2 linked regions of the Catalinimonas alkaloidigena genome follow. The protein of the gene in region 1 interacts with the protein of each later gene in a pairwise test. Links are inferred from orthologs where the notes say so. Each region holds a gene or a part of one and is shown on either strand. Other genes may lie near its edges.

Region 1 (9,363 bases):
GACTTTGGTAACTTCTGTATTAAAACAGAAGGTTATTCTCCTGAAAACCCTACTCCCGAATGTTTAGATGAGTACGATAGGTATAAAGGCGTTACTGAGCTGATGCCATTTGCCAAAGGAGTAAGTGCCAAGACACATGAGTTTAATTCTGAGGGAGAGGAGATTCATACTGACTATGAAAAAATGATGCGCATTGTACTAGATGCAGGCTATCGTGGCTATGTAGGAATAGAATATGAAGGTAACGACCTGGAAGCTGTGGAAGGTATCAAGGCCACCAAGAGCTTGCTGGAAAAAGTAAGAGAGCGTCTTACACCTGAATATGCCTAAAAATATAGCCCCTGTTATTTAGAAAACAGGGGCTTGTATTGAGCTTTTGTTCTTTTGCTTTACCTGGCTTTTACTGTAGCTGTGGCAGGTTCAAATATCTTAAGTTGTTCCTCATACAGTTTATAGACCAGACGATCATTAGGGTAGATAATATCGTCAAAAGTAAGAGCCTGGTCTTTAGGTATGTCTCTTTTAAGGATGACATCATCAGCCAAACCAATGGGTAAGAGGTTCTCTTCTCTGGCGATATCATAGTTCTCACATACTCCGTAAGAAAGGTAGCCTCCGTATCCATCTAAGGTTTCTCCTGCTTTAAGGTCACGTTTGGCAATTGCTGCTACTTCAACAACAGGGCCACCCTGCGGATACATCACTGGGTCATTGAAATGGAATGCCCTGGCGATGGAACTGGGAATATCAAAAAAGCAAAGGTGATAAGGGGTATAAAAACTATATAGTGGACCAGGGCCCATTTTTAGATACTTTAAGTAATCCTTTACCATCGGGTCATCAGTGATGCCGTATACATATACCCCGGGCCCAGGTTTGGCACCTACCACAAAATCAATGATCCCCCCCAGTTCTTTGAGCTCATCGACATCATGTATATCAGTGAGTTCGTCAATATGCTTTTTTGACCTGTAAGCACTCATACCTCGCTTTGCCACTCCCATCCCGGTTGCATTAGCCACTGAAGCTTGTTCAAAGGATAACTTAGTCCCGTCAGTAAAGTTAGTAATCATACGTGTGCCCTGATTTACATTGTTGGCAAACTCCTCCATATCGGTAGGATTTTTATGCTCATCGAGGAAGCCTTTGATATTCCCACAAACCATGGGAGTAAGTCCCAGTCCTTTTACATAGCGGTAAAGGTTCATAATCACCCCTGGCTGGTCACCATCAGTTTGGCTGAGCATTACATCTGACTGATCTGCATAATGCTTAAGGATAGGTCCAATGGTTGCATCCAACTCTGGGTTTAACATCAAAATAGGTTTATTGTACTTGATCGCAGTTAATACTACCTGAGCTCCATAATCAATAGCCCCCGTTGCTTCTACAACGATATCAATCTCTTCGGATCTGCACAATACTTCGGGATCTTCACAAACGCTATATTTATTGGCAAGAATATTATCATCTATTTGTTGATGATTGCTGCAGATACTAACATTTAATACCCCAGCTTTCTGATAGCATTGGGTAGCTCTCTCAGGAGTACGGTTACAGATAGCCACTGCTTTCATGCCGGGAGTGTATTTCTCAATTTGGTTAATTAGTCCGACCGACATGAAGCCTGCCCCTACTACCCCGACCTTAATAGGGTTACCAGCTTCTTCTCGGAAACTCAAAGCATTGTCAATAATAATCATTCCTTGATAAGTTAAATATATAGCGAGTTTTAAGCCAAAGCTACAATGAAATACACAAAAACCATAAATTGTTTAACTATATATAAATAAATTATATAATGTATTAGATAAACAATATTTTTTACGCATTTTTTGTACGATTTGAAGATCAAAATGAAATGTGTACTTCACCCTCAGGGTTTTGCTGCACACAAAGAAACTTCAATGGTAAAAGGAATTGCTGTAATACAATCAGAGAGAATTCAATTCAGAAGAACTATATAGAGAATTCGCTACTGTATGATTGATGTTGAGGTAATTAACTAGGCTGTTTCAGCGTTTGTTTGTTAAAATACACAAAAAAAATTGCAATAGCTTATACTTAATGTTAAATGATTGAAATTTCTGATCTGTTTGAGTATTGAAAGTCTAGTGACTATGGTTTAGCAGCAAGTCTATCTTGTTTGCACCATTAAATACCGTAGCTGAGGGTTGAGTTTTCTTGATATGCATAATACTTTTTGATCACCTTTTTCAAATATTGAGATGACCAGAACATAAGCGTACAAACATGGAAGACTAAGAAATACTTTGATTTTTTCTATTAGTTTTGCTGAGATAAAATGACCAGATTTTGTTACTTGAAGCGACTGTTTACGCTTTCTTAGAGAGTTAAGCATCCTGAAGTACTTAATCTCATATTCTGAGTAAAAAGAGAAAAACAAGCGCTATGTACCTGATCTTTGATACTGAAACTACCGGTCTTCCCCGCGACTATAATGCTCCAATTACAGACCTGGACAACTGGCCCCGCATTGTGCAGTTATCCTGGCAGTTGCATGCTGCCGACGGAAAATTGCTCAACCAGCAGGATTACATCGTAAAACCAGTAGGGTTTACCATTCCTTTCAATTCTGAAAAAGTTCACGGTATCTCTACAGAACGGGCGCTGAAAGAAGGCCATCCTCTAGAAAAGGTGCTTGAGATATTTAACAAAGACCTGGAGCGTACCCAGGTAGTCATAGGTCATAATGTAGACTTTGATATTAATATCACCGGCGCAGAGTTGGTTAGAACAGGTCTTCCTACACATCTGATGGATATACAGAAGCTGGACACCAAAGATGAGTCTACTGACTTTTGCAAAATTCCCGGTGGACGTGGAGGAAGGTACAAATGGCCGACTCTTTCTGAACTCCATCAGAAGCTTTTCGGTGTAGGCTTTGACGAAGCACACAACTCTGCTTTTGACGTTGATGCTACTGCGCGCTGCTTTTTTGGATTACTCAAAGAAAAAGTGGTTAAGCCCTATAATGATGAAGTACCACTGGACAAAATCATCTACGAAGCACCGGATCTTGAGGCTGCCAGCCGTGCTGAAAAGGAGAAAAAAGAGTCAGAAGCTCCAACTATTCCGCTAAGTAATGAGCCAGTCAAAGAAATTAAGACTGCTCCTTTTAGTCATTTACACGTACACTCGCAATATTCTATACTCCAGAGTACGGCCAGTCTTAAAAATATCGTGGCAGCAGCCAAAGAGCAAGGCATGCCCGCCGTGGCAATTACCGACTTAGGAAGCCTTTTTGGCGCTTTTAAGGCGGTGGCCGAAGGCAAAAGACAAGGGTTGAAAGTTATCATAGGTTGCGATGTATACGTAGTAGAAGATCGCCATCAGAAAAAGTTTACCAAAGACATGAAAGACCAGCGGAGTCTGCAACTGCTGCTGGCCAAAAATCAGGAAGGTTATCAAAACCTTTCCAAACTTTGTTCATTAGGATATATTGAAGGCTATTATGGTGGTTTCCCTCGTGTTGATAAAGAATTAATTCAGAGGTACAAGCACGGATTGATCGCAACTACCGGTAGTATCTCCGGTGAGGTGCCCGATCTGATTCTGAACGTAGGGGAGCATCAGGCAGAAGAGGCCTTTGTCTGGTGGAAAGAAACATTTGGTGAGGACTTTTATGTAGAGCTTCAGCGTCATGGTCTGGAAGAAGAGAATCGTGTAAATGACATATTGCTCCGCTTTGCTAAAAAGTACAATGTAAAGGTAATCGCTACCAATGATGTGTATTATACCAGGCGTGCTGATGCTGATGCCCATGATACACTGCTCTGTGTAAAAAATGGTGATGTAATGTCTATGCCTAAGGGGCGGGGAAGAGGGTTTCGCTTTGGGATGCCTAACGATGAGTTTTATTTCAAAACAGAAGAGGAGATGAAGCGTCTCTTCCAGGACTTACCGGAAGCCATCACTAATACCTATGAAATTGTAGAGAAAACGGAAGAACTCAAACTGGAGCGAGACATTCTTTTGCCCCGCTTTGAAATACCCGAAGAGTTTGAGGACCAGGATGACTACTTGCGTCATTTAGCATATGAAGGCGCAAAAAGCCATTATGGGGAGGTCACGCCAGAGATTAGTGAGCGGATAGACCACGAACTGAAGATCATCAAGGACATGGGTTTTCCCGGTTACTTCCTTATTGTACAGGATTTTATCAACGCTGCCCGAAAAATGGGGGTGAAAGTAGGGCCGGGGCGTGGTTCCGCAGCCGGTTCAGTAGTGGCTTACTGTACCGGAATCACCAATATCGATCCGATTGAGTATGACTTACTCTTTGAGCGATTCCTCAACCCTGAGCGTATCTCCATGCCCGATATTGATATTGACTTTGATGACGATGGCCGACAAAAAGTAATAGATTATGTAATTAAGAAATATGGACGTAACCAGGTAGCCCAGATTGTGACGTTTGGCACCATGGCTCCTAAAATGTCTATCCGTGACGTAGCCAGAGTGAGCGAACTGCCACTTCCGGAAGCCAATCGCATCGCCAAGCTTGTACCGGAAAAGCCAGGGACTACCTTTGAGCAGGCATTGGCTGAAGTACCGGAGTTACAGCAAATTAAGCGAGGTAGGGATAAGCAATCAGAAGTAGTAAACCTGGCGCAAACGCTGGTAGGTTCGGTGAGAGGTACCGGCATACATGCTGCCGGAGTAATCATTGCTCCTGATGACCTGCTGGAATATATTCCTGTAAAGACAGATAAAGACTCTGACCTTTTTATCACGCAGTTTGATGGTTCGGTGGTGGAGTCAGCAGGTATGTTGAAGATGGACTTTTTGGGGTTAAAAACCCTAACCATCATCAAAACAGCCCTTGAAAATATTAAACAAAATCATGGTATTGAAATTGACATTGACACGATTCCACTGGATGATGAAGAAACCTACAAACTTTATCAGCGGGGCGATACCGTAGGTACTTTCCAGTTTGAGTCAGATGGGATGCGGCAATGGTTACAAAAACTCAAGCCTACCAATATAGAAGACCTGATTGCTATGAACGCCCTTTACCGTCCGGGGCCCATGCAGTTCATTCCTAACTTCATTGACCGCAAGCATGGGCGCGAACAGGTGGAATATCCTCATCCGCTGCTGGAAGGTATCCTCAAAAATACCTATGGTATTATGGTGTACCAGGAGCAAATCATGCAGACAGCCCAGATCCTGGGAGGGTACTCTCTCGGCGGTGCGGATTTGCTGCGTCGGGCGATGGGTAAGAAGAAGATAGAGGAGATGAACAAGCAGCGGGAGATTTTCGTCAAAGGGGCCAAAGAAAAACATGGGATTGAAAAGGGCAAAGCTGAGGAGGTTTTTTCCATTATGGAGAAGTTTGCCCAGTACGGATTTAACCGTTCACACTCTGCCGCATATTCAGTAGTAGCTTACCAGACGGGATATCTGAAAGCGAATTATCCGGCAGAATACATGGCGGCTGTTCTTACCCACAATATGAACAATTCCGATAAGGTAACTGCCTTTCTGGATGAGTGTAAGCGCCAGGGTATCAATGTGCTGGGGCCAGATGTTAATGAAAGCAGGTATTTCTTCGGCGTGAATAAAGAAGGACAGATCCGCTTCGGCTTAGGGGCTGTAAAAGGCGCAGGTGAAAATGCGGTAAGTGCCATCATAGAAGAACGAGATGGAGAAGGGCTTTACAAAGATATCTTTGAGTTTACCAAACGGATTAACCTCCGACAGGTCAATAAGAAAACGCTGGAGGTCTTGGCAATGGCGGGTGCCTTCGACTGTTTTGATGGCTTGCATAGAAGGCAATACTTACATACTGAAGAAGGAGATGCCAGTCTGATAGAAAAAGCATGTAAGTATGCAGTTACACTACAACAGGAAGAAGAGTCCGCGCAACAATCATTGTTCGGAGGTAGTAATGGAGTAGATGTTCCTCTACCCAGGCTTACGGATTGCGAACCTTATAGTGAGATAGAAAAACTAAAAATTGAGAAAGAGGTAATTGGGTTCTATATCTCTGGACATCCTTTAGATCAGTTTAAGCTAGAAATTGAAAACTTCTGTACATGCACGGTAGACCAGGTACCGAATTATAAGAATCAGGATATATCTGTGGCAGGTATCGTCACCTCATTTCAGGAGCGGCAGACTCGTACTGGTAAGCCTTTTGGCCTGGTAACCATAGAAGATTATCAGACTTCTCTGAACCTTGCCTTCTTTGGAGAAGACTTTTTGAGTAACCGTCATCGGCTGTCTATAGGGGAGTTTGTATACATAAGAGGGAAGGTAGAGGAACGCTACAATCAACCGGATGTCTGGGAACTTCGCCCTCAGTCTGTGCAGCTTTTAAGTGAGATCCGCGAGAAAATGACCAAAGGTGTTCAACTCAAAATTCCTGTAGAAGTTCTGGATGATAAATTAGTATCAGATCTGGAAAAACTTCTCCTGGATTATCAGGGTAGCTGTGCCTTAAAAGTTTACCTGCAAGACGGTATGGAGAGTATTACTGTAGATACCATGTCCAGGAAGTTTAAAGTAAACCCTGTCAATAGCTTTTTTGAAACAGTAGAAAAGCTTAAGGATATTACTTATAAACTAGAGGCTAATTAAGCCCTTATTTGCCAGGTAAGATGAATTGAACCGTGTGCATGCTATGCTAAAAGCCTTGGTAACGCTATTTGAGTAGTTTGGGATAACATCAATGAGCTCTGGGGCATAACAGGTCCTGGACCAACTACCCTACCTTAGATGCCAGTAAGGCTGACATTGCTCAAGATGAAATAAATGAGCAGACACTGCCAGTGATGCAGCGGATAGTTGTTGGGTACATTGCATTGGGGAGAACATAGCAGCGAATCCGCGATGTGTGGAAGTAGAGGTAAGCCTATTGGGTAGCTACGGCAGGCAATCTCTCTATGAGCATATGATGCCTGAAGAACTTGAAAAGGGGATCAGGCTGAACTCGAGTAAGAGCCTGACCAGCGGACTGCATTTGGTGAGCATCAGGCAGGAGAATCTGCGAATGCAAAAATTGATTCTAAAGTAAAAATCTTAAATCATCGTAAGAAAAGAAAAGCAGCGTATTGGCTAGCCTCTGCTTTTCTTTTCTATGAGCGTAGAATATAAAGTCCTTGCTAAAAAGAAGATGACATTTTTACTAAAATAGAATAACTGTTCAAAGTGGTCTAGAATAATGAAATGGTTATGCCCACGGTAAGTGTATTAGCCTGCGGCCCTTCGTCTGCAACAAATACTTCGGAGAACATATACTGTCCGGTAAGGGTGATTCCTCTGAAACCTACCCTTGCATGTGCGCCATAACGCCAGGGATTTAGGTTAAAGTCTTTCCGGTTCTTGGCATAGTCATCATCATTGTATTTGATTTTGGAGTAAGACAGTAAACGGCGGCCTATTACACCCCCCAAGGCAGCAGTAAACCCGCGATAGTCATCATTCGCAAAAAAGCGAAATTCCATAGGAATATTGATGAAATGAACAGAAAGCTTGGTTTTATCTACATTAGGGAATGCTTCATTGTCCAGTTCAACGATTTCAGTTGAATCTCCGTCCATCAGGGTTACCTCATCTGAAAAAGTATAGTTGTGTGAAGAAATACCTATACCCGGATGGAATGAAAACTTTGATTCACCCAAAGCGACCGGGTACAAATAATGAAAGCCAATACTGCGAGAGCGTATGGTTCTGATTTCAAATTCCTCAGGAGCATTCATCAATATATTGACGCCATAGTCAAAAATCAGCATACCCGGAAGGTCAGGTTGTGCCGAGGTGAATTGACTCTGCTGCTCCTGGCCTTGTACCAGTGAGTAGGTAAGTAGAAGGGAAAATATTAAAAATACTCTTTTCATTATTGTTTGATTAGATTTTAAGCTATTAAAAATTCTTCTTCAGTATGTCCGCAAAGGTATTGAGATTTTGCAAGTATGAAACGTCTTCACCAAATTATACTATGAAAGCACAACGCTTGTTATGTATCTTAAGTGTGTTATCTGGTAATTACACGTATAATTTTCCTGAAGTTATCATGCTTTGAGGAAATACAGACAGTTACTATTTTCATGTTTGCGCTCGTATTAACTAGATTATGAAAATGAGTTTGAGGTTGCATTTACCCTTAAATCTTTTCGCTTTTGAGCAAAGGCTTGTATAATCTGAAGGGATTGGGCATTTTGCCTAAAAATCTTAGTTAGATTATGCATATTGAGTTTTTTGAGGGTGATCGCGCCACACAATACGACGATAAAATTCCAACCTGGGTACCTAATTACCGTTTTGTACAACAGTCTATTCCCGCAATACTTAATGCTTATTTTCCTGCTGAAGAAGAGCGCAGACTGCTTATTGCTGGCTGTGGCACAGGACAGGAAATTGCAGAGATCAAACAACAGGTGAGCGGCTGGAAAATTACTGGTATAGATCCCTCTCCTCAAATGATTCGTTTGGCTCAGATGAAACTTGCCTATTGGGATAATGACCCACTTTTAATGCTTAAAACCGGTGTAGTAAGTGATTTGCCAACCGAGCAGAAATATGATGCAGCCACGCTGATACTGGTTTTACATTTTATCCCTGATGATGAGGACGGTAAACTAAAACTGTTGCGTGATATTGCAGCACGGCTTCATACAGGAGCCCCATTGATTATCTCGGATATCTATGCTTCGGATAACTTTCAGCAAGAACTAAAATATTTTCGTCAGTATATGATGAACAAAGACCTGGAAAGCCAGATGATAGACCAGGGCTTGCAGCATGTACAGGAGGATACCCACCGCCTGTCAATACACCGATTGGGTGAATTACTACAGGAGGCGGGATTTCATGCCCCACGTATGTTCAGTAAAGCTTTTTATTACGGGGCGTGGGTTGCCGAAAAACGTTAGACGTCACAAATCCGGACCCCCTCTTGCAGTGAGGCCAGCGGGTCTTGTTTGGGTATAAACTCCTGGGCGATAAATCCTGTAAAGCCGGTATCCACAATAGCTCTAACGATGGCAGGGTAGTATAGCTCCTGCGTTTCGTCAATCTCTGCTCTGCCTGGCACTCCTCCGGTATGGTAGTGAGAAATGTAAGGGTGGTGTTTTTGTATGGTAGCAATTACATCGCCTTCCATAATCTGCATGTGGTAGATGTCGTACAACAGCTTAAAATTTTCTGAGCCCACCATCTTACATAGCGCTACGCCCCATTCGGTATGATCGCACATATAGTCCGGGTGGTTTACTTTGCTGTTGAGCAGTTCCATGGATATAATGATATCATGCTTTTCAGCAATAGGCATAATTTTCTTCAAGCCCTCTGCGCAATTTTTCATGCCTGTTTCGTCATCCATGCCGTCACGAT
Region 2 (5,188 bases), 930 kb from region 1 along the record:
TGATACACATGCAACCAAACATGTAGAAGGATTTGTTAAAAAGCTGAAAAAAACTTTTCCGGCGCATACCGTATATTTGCAGGATGAAAGATTTACTTCCAAACAAGCCCTTGAGGCCATGATTGAAGGAGGTACATCTAAAAAATACAGAAGAGAAAAGGGCAATATAGACAAGGTGAGTGCCACCATTATTTTACAATCTTATTTAGAAAAGAAGCGTTTTTAAGATATGATTTATCCCATCGTATTATATGGTGATCCCGTACTGAAAACACCGGCTGAAGATATTGAGCCAGGCTCCATAGATGCCAAGCAGCTGAGTGAAGATATGTTTGAAACTATGTATCAGGCCAGTGGGGTGGGGTTGGCAGCTCCTCAAATTGGCAAAAGCCTTAGAATGTTTGTCGTGGATAGTGGCCCGATGGAAGAAGAGGATGAAGAAAGTAATGGGGAAGGCTTCAAGCGGGTATTCATCAATCCGGAAATTATTTCTTATGAAGGGGATGACTGGTCTTTTGAAGAGGGCTGTCTGAGTATCCCTGGAGTTAGGGCAGATGTAAATCGTCCGGAAGTAGTAACCATTAAGTATCTGGACGAAAACTGGAATGAACATACGGAGACTCTGGAAGATATGCCTGCCCGCATTGTACTACATGAGTATGATCACATAGAAGGCATTCTTTTTACTGATCATGTAAAAGGGCTTAAGAAGCGCCTTATTAAGGGTAAACTCAACAATATTACCCAAGGCAAGGTGGATGCAAACTATAAAGTGAAACTTTCACCCAAACTGGCCAAAAGATAGTATTTTGCATTATCAAGCTAAGCAAGCTGAAATATCATCCAAGCTTCCTGATACGGGAACTACCATTTTCACCATTATGTCTAAAATGGCATCTGATTATGGTGCCATTAATCTTTCTCAGGGATTTCCTGACTTTTCTGTTCCTGAAGCACTTCAGAAATTAGTGTACAAGCATATGCATGATGGGCACAATCAATATGCCCCCATGCCTGGGCTATTAGCGTTACGCGAGCAAATTTCTGGGAAGGTCGAGAAGCTATATCAGCGAATAATTAATCCCGAAACAGAAGTAACCATTACTGCCGGGGCTACGGAAGCCTTGCATGCCAGTATCTCAGCCATCGTTCATCCTGGTGATGAAGTTATCGTGCTGGAGCCTGCATATGACAGCTATATCCCTTCCATACAATTGAATGGTGGTATTCCCGTAACTGTAGCTCTAAACCCAAAAGATTTTACTGTAGACTGGAATAAAGTTAGAGAGGCTATTAGTAGTAAAACCCGAACGATTATAGTCAACACTCCCCATAATCCTAGTGGGAGCATTTTTTCTACTTATGATTTAGAACAACTGGCAGAAATTACCAGAGATAACCAGATGCTAGTACTTAGCGATGAGGTGTACGAGCATATTATCTTTGATGGAAAACAACACCAAAGTGTATTATGCCATGAGGAATTAGCTACCCGTAGTATCGCCGTCTTTTCTTTTGGCAAAACTTTTCATGCCACGGGCTGGAAGGTAGGCTACTGCATAGCGCCCCCCCCAATAAGTACAGAGATCAGAAAAGTACATCAGTATCTTCAGTTTAGTGTACACACACCTACACAGTATGCTCTGGCCGAATACATGGATACTTTAGATAGTTATCAGCATCTGGCCGACTTTTACCAGAAAAAGCGTGACCTCTTCCTGAAGCTTACCCAAGCCTCTCCTCTCAAAGCATTATCCTCAGGTGGTACTTATTTTCAATTGTTTTCTTATAAGGACTACTCAAAACTGTCTGACCGAGCACTGGCGGAAAAGCTGACCCAAGAAAACAAATTAGCCAGTATTCCGATTAGTGTTTTTTATCACGACCAAACTGATCATCATTATTTGCGTTTTTGTTTTGCAAAGAGCAACGAAACATTAGAAAAGGCCGCAAAAATCCTTTGTAGTTTATGAGCCAAATTTCTGACACTTTAAATGTTAGCCTTATTCAATCTGAACTTTACTGGCATAACATAGATGCTAATCTTGCTATGTTTGAAGAAAAAATCTGGCAGATTGGAGGAAAAACAGACCTGATTGTACTGCCGGAAATGTTCAGTACGGGCTTTACCAATGCGGCACCTGAACTGGCAGAGCCCATGAACAGCAAAACTTTTCGTTGGATGAAGCAGCAGGCGATGCAAACACAGGCTGCTATCTGTGGAAGCTTTATTGCCAGAGATGGAAAAAAGCTATATAATCGTCTATTGTGGATGCAACCTGATGGTGAATTTGTAAGCTACGATAAGAAGCATCTTTTTAGAATGTCAGAGGAGCATGAAATTTATACTGCCGGTTCTGATAGAGTAGTGGTAGAATGGAGAGGTTGGAAAATCAGGCCCTTGATCTGTTATGATTTACGATTTCCAATCTGGAGTCGTAATGAAACGTACGCTGATGGAAGCCAGTCTTATGACCTTCTTCTGTACGTAGCCAACTGGCCTGCACCCAGAGTTCAGGTATGGCGTACTCTTTTGCAAGCCAGAGCTATTGAGAACCTTTCTTATTGCATTGGAGTGAATAGAGTAGGGGAGGATGGGATGAATGTTTCTTATAATGGTCACTCAATGGTTTACAATTATAGAGGAGAAGTAATGAATGATCTGGGTGAAGCAGAGGATATTGCGCAAATAGAGATTTCAAAATCAGAGCTATCTGCTTTTCGTCAGAAGTTTCCCGCACATCTTGATGCAGATTCTTTTCAATTAGGAAAATAACTCTTCTGCTACATTCATTAAATGTTTTTCTGTAGGCTGATTATAAAAGTTATCTCCTAATGTCTTAGCCATTTTTTCTATTATCAGATTTTGACCTGACAATATAAGCTTCACTCGCCTAGATTTTTCTCTTACCAGCGTATTTATCAGTTTGAGTAACTTATTGGGATTTGCTTTACTGTCATAACTTTCCATCAGGATAAGTATTTTTTCTGCCTGATTAATCAGTTCCTGAGCATAAGTTACCATGCTTACATCTGAAAAATTGTCCAGGCTAAAGGTATTTACTTCAGGATAAAGTTTTTTTATGTGAGATTCTGAGCCGGTCTGAAAAGCCACCTGTTCATGACTCTCCACCAATTGAATATTTAAAAATGCTTTCACTTTACCATCAGTTTTTCGGCACTTACTTTCCCATTACTATTCCAAACTCTGATTAGATATATTCCTCTTGCCAGGCCTGCAACATCTATGGTCATTTCTTCTGTATTATCTTTTGGCTTGAGTTCAGCCAATATCGCTCCATTCATGCTAATCATTTGTAGCCACTTGATTGGCTCTGATGACCGAACTTTCACCTGTGGCTCCGTTAAAAATGTCGGATTTGGAAAAACCAATAGTGCCACATCTTCTCTACTTTGCCAGGCTGAGTAGCTCATCAGGCGAACTCCTCCCTGAGGGCTGCCCACAAAAATATAAGTTTTGTCGGAATCATCTATTTTGGCAGCAGCCAGACTTACATGCTTATCTATTTCCAAGTTCTTTTTTTGGTCGTCTAAACTCACTACTACAGTATCTGCAATAGCCTCTTCTTCAAGTTGGGCAAGAAAATCAGGATACAAAAGCATCCACTCACTGGCATCACTCCTCAATAAATCCTCTTTTCCGTCTCCATCAAAATCATACAGGAGAACAGAAAGGTTACGATTAAATATACTGCTGCTTATTCCCCCGGCATTTCCTATGACAAGTTCCCATTCAGGTAAACCCTCGCTATTCTGGTTTTGGTAATATTCCAGATTTCCTTCACGTTTGGCTATAAATACGTCCACATCACCATCATTATCAGCATCCGTAAACTCAAGCTGGTCAGCCGGGTGAAAATCAAGAGAAAGTGTTTGTCTCTGCTCAGGCTTAAATACCCATGCCCCCTGACTGCTGGCCTGATTTGCTATCCAGTAGAATGTGGCGGGGGAGGAAAAAGAGCTTTCAGCCCCACTCAAAAGCAAATCTGGCAAACCATCTTTATTAAGATCTTCAAAATAAAGGTGAAGCTGCTGTAATTTCCATTGGCTTAGTCCAAGGTAATCTGAAGTAGTGTATTTATAAGTTGGAACATTTGTCGTTCCTGTGTTTTCATAAAGATAAACACCTGCATAATAGCCGTTTTCATGCATGCTTCCGCGATGGGCAATGAATAAATCCATGTCACCATCAGCATCATAATCTACTAGTGTAGGAGCAGCATTTTCGCCTACATCTATCATTGCCGACTGTAAAAAGTTACGCTGTATTAAATTAAATTCAGGCATTTGCGCTGTACCTGTATTCTCATAAAGCCAACTGGAGTTTCGCATATCGGCAGCCCCTGTGATTTCTCCATTAACATTGGGAGCAATCACTAAATCTCTGACACCATCGTGTGTTACATCCACATGATATGCCGCGGGAAAAGAAATGGATAGCTCTTCCGGTATTTCTTCAGGATAGTTAGTGGAAAAAGATGTAAAGAGTGCGTTTTCTCTTGTACCTACATTTTCTAAAAAGTATAGCTCACCACAACCTTCATCACTACTCAGGATATCCTTATCCCCATCACCGTCTGTATCTATGGCTAATAAGGTTTTTCCTCCTATATGAAGCTGTTTGGCATCTTTGTTATACCGGTTACTAATTGCCTCACAGCTCTGACCTTCAAAGGCAAACTGTCCACAACCGCATTCTCTCATCTGGCCCCAGGCATCATCTATTGCTTCAAATTCTAGCGTACTACTATTGCCATTTTCTACGCTTTGGTTCTGGTAGTATTCCATGTTACCTCTACCGTTCACATTATAAACGACAATATCCAGGTCTCCATCGCCATCAATATCACTAATGGCGGGTATGTCAGATGGGTTGAGCTGAATGGCAATTTCAAAGCCTGAGAAACCGATGGTTGCTAGTGGATCAGCTACTAATTCCCATTCCAGTTGCTCACTATTACTCACATTACGATATACTGTGATACTTCTTTTTCCGGAAGCAGTGAATAAATCCTGCTTGCCATCTCCATCATAATCCACAAAGACTACCCAGCTGCTAATATTTTTTGGAAAGCTCAGGCTATACACAGGAGCGTAAACAAACTGCTGGTTTTGGGAAAGGAAAGGTATAAACTGATCCGAAGTTCTATCAAATATGATTAAGTCT

Evidence for each region. Proteins that work in one complex are often made in the same cells at the same time.
Region 2: the proteins of dnaE (region 1) and OKW21_RS28545 interact in binary tests that used the Escherichia coli proteins (3 or more experiments, as listed by UniProt). The link is inferred for Catalinimonas alkaloidigena from one-to-one orthologs.

Annotation. Positions count from the first base shown.
Region 1 is NZ_JAQFIL010000001.1:6,096,544-6,105,906, reverse strand. Bases 2,043-6,809 are described here. They hold dnaE (DNA polymerase III subunit alpha), read left to right. Parts: upstream 2,043-2,412; coding sequence 2,413-6,609; downstream 6,610-6,809. Outside these bases: OKW21_RS24710 (sugar phosphate isomerase/epimerase family protein), read left to right, coding at 1-330; OKW21_RS24705 (NAD(P)H-dependent oxidoreductase), read right to left, coding at 390-1,703; OKW21_RS24695 (hypothetical protein), read left to right, coding at 6,866-7,045; OKW21_RS24690 (outer membrane beta-barrel protein), read right to left, coding at 7,185-7,868; OKW21_RS24685 (class I SAM-dependent methyltransferase), read left to right, coding at 8,214-8,903; OKW21_RS24680 (hydroxypyruvate isomerase family protein), read right to left, coding at 8,900-9,363. UniProt on the Escherichia coli protein: DNA polymerase III is a complex, multichain enzyme responsible for most of the replicative synthesis in bacteria. This DNA polymerase also exhibits 3' to 5' exonuclease activity. The alpha chain is the DNA polymerase catalytic subunit.
Region 2 is NZ_JAQFIL010000001.1:7,028,056-7,033,243, reverse strand. The notes cover bases 1-2,891. They hold OKW21_RS28545 (methionine aminotransferase), read left to right. Parts: upstream 1-809; coding sequence 810-1,973; downstream 1,974-2,891. Other genes in these bases: OKW21_RS28535 (hypothetical protein), read right to left, coding at 2,765-2,891; OKW21_RS28540 (amidohydrolase), read left to right, coding at 1,970-2,776; def (peptide deformylase), read left to right, coding at 230-805; ruvX (Holliday junction resolvase RuvX), read left to right, coding at 1-226. In the rest of the region: more of OKW21_RS28535, read right to left, coding at 2,892-3,160; OKW21_RS28530 (T9SS type A sorting domain-containing protein), read right to left, coding at 3,157-5,188. UniProt on the Escherichia coli protein: Shows aminotransferase activity with methionine and histidine as substrates, and to a lesser extent also with phenylalanine.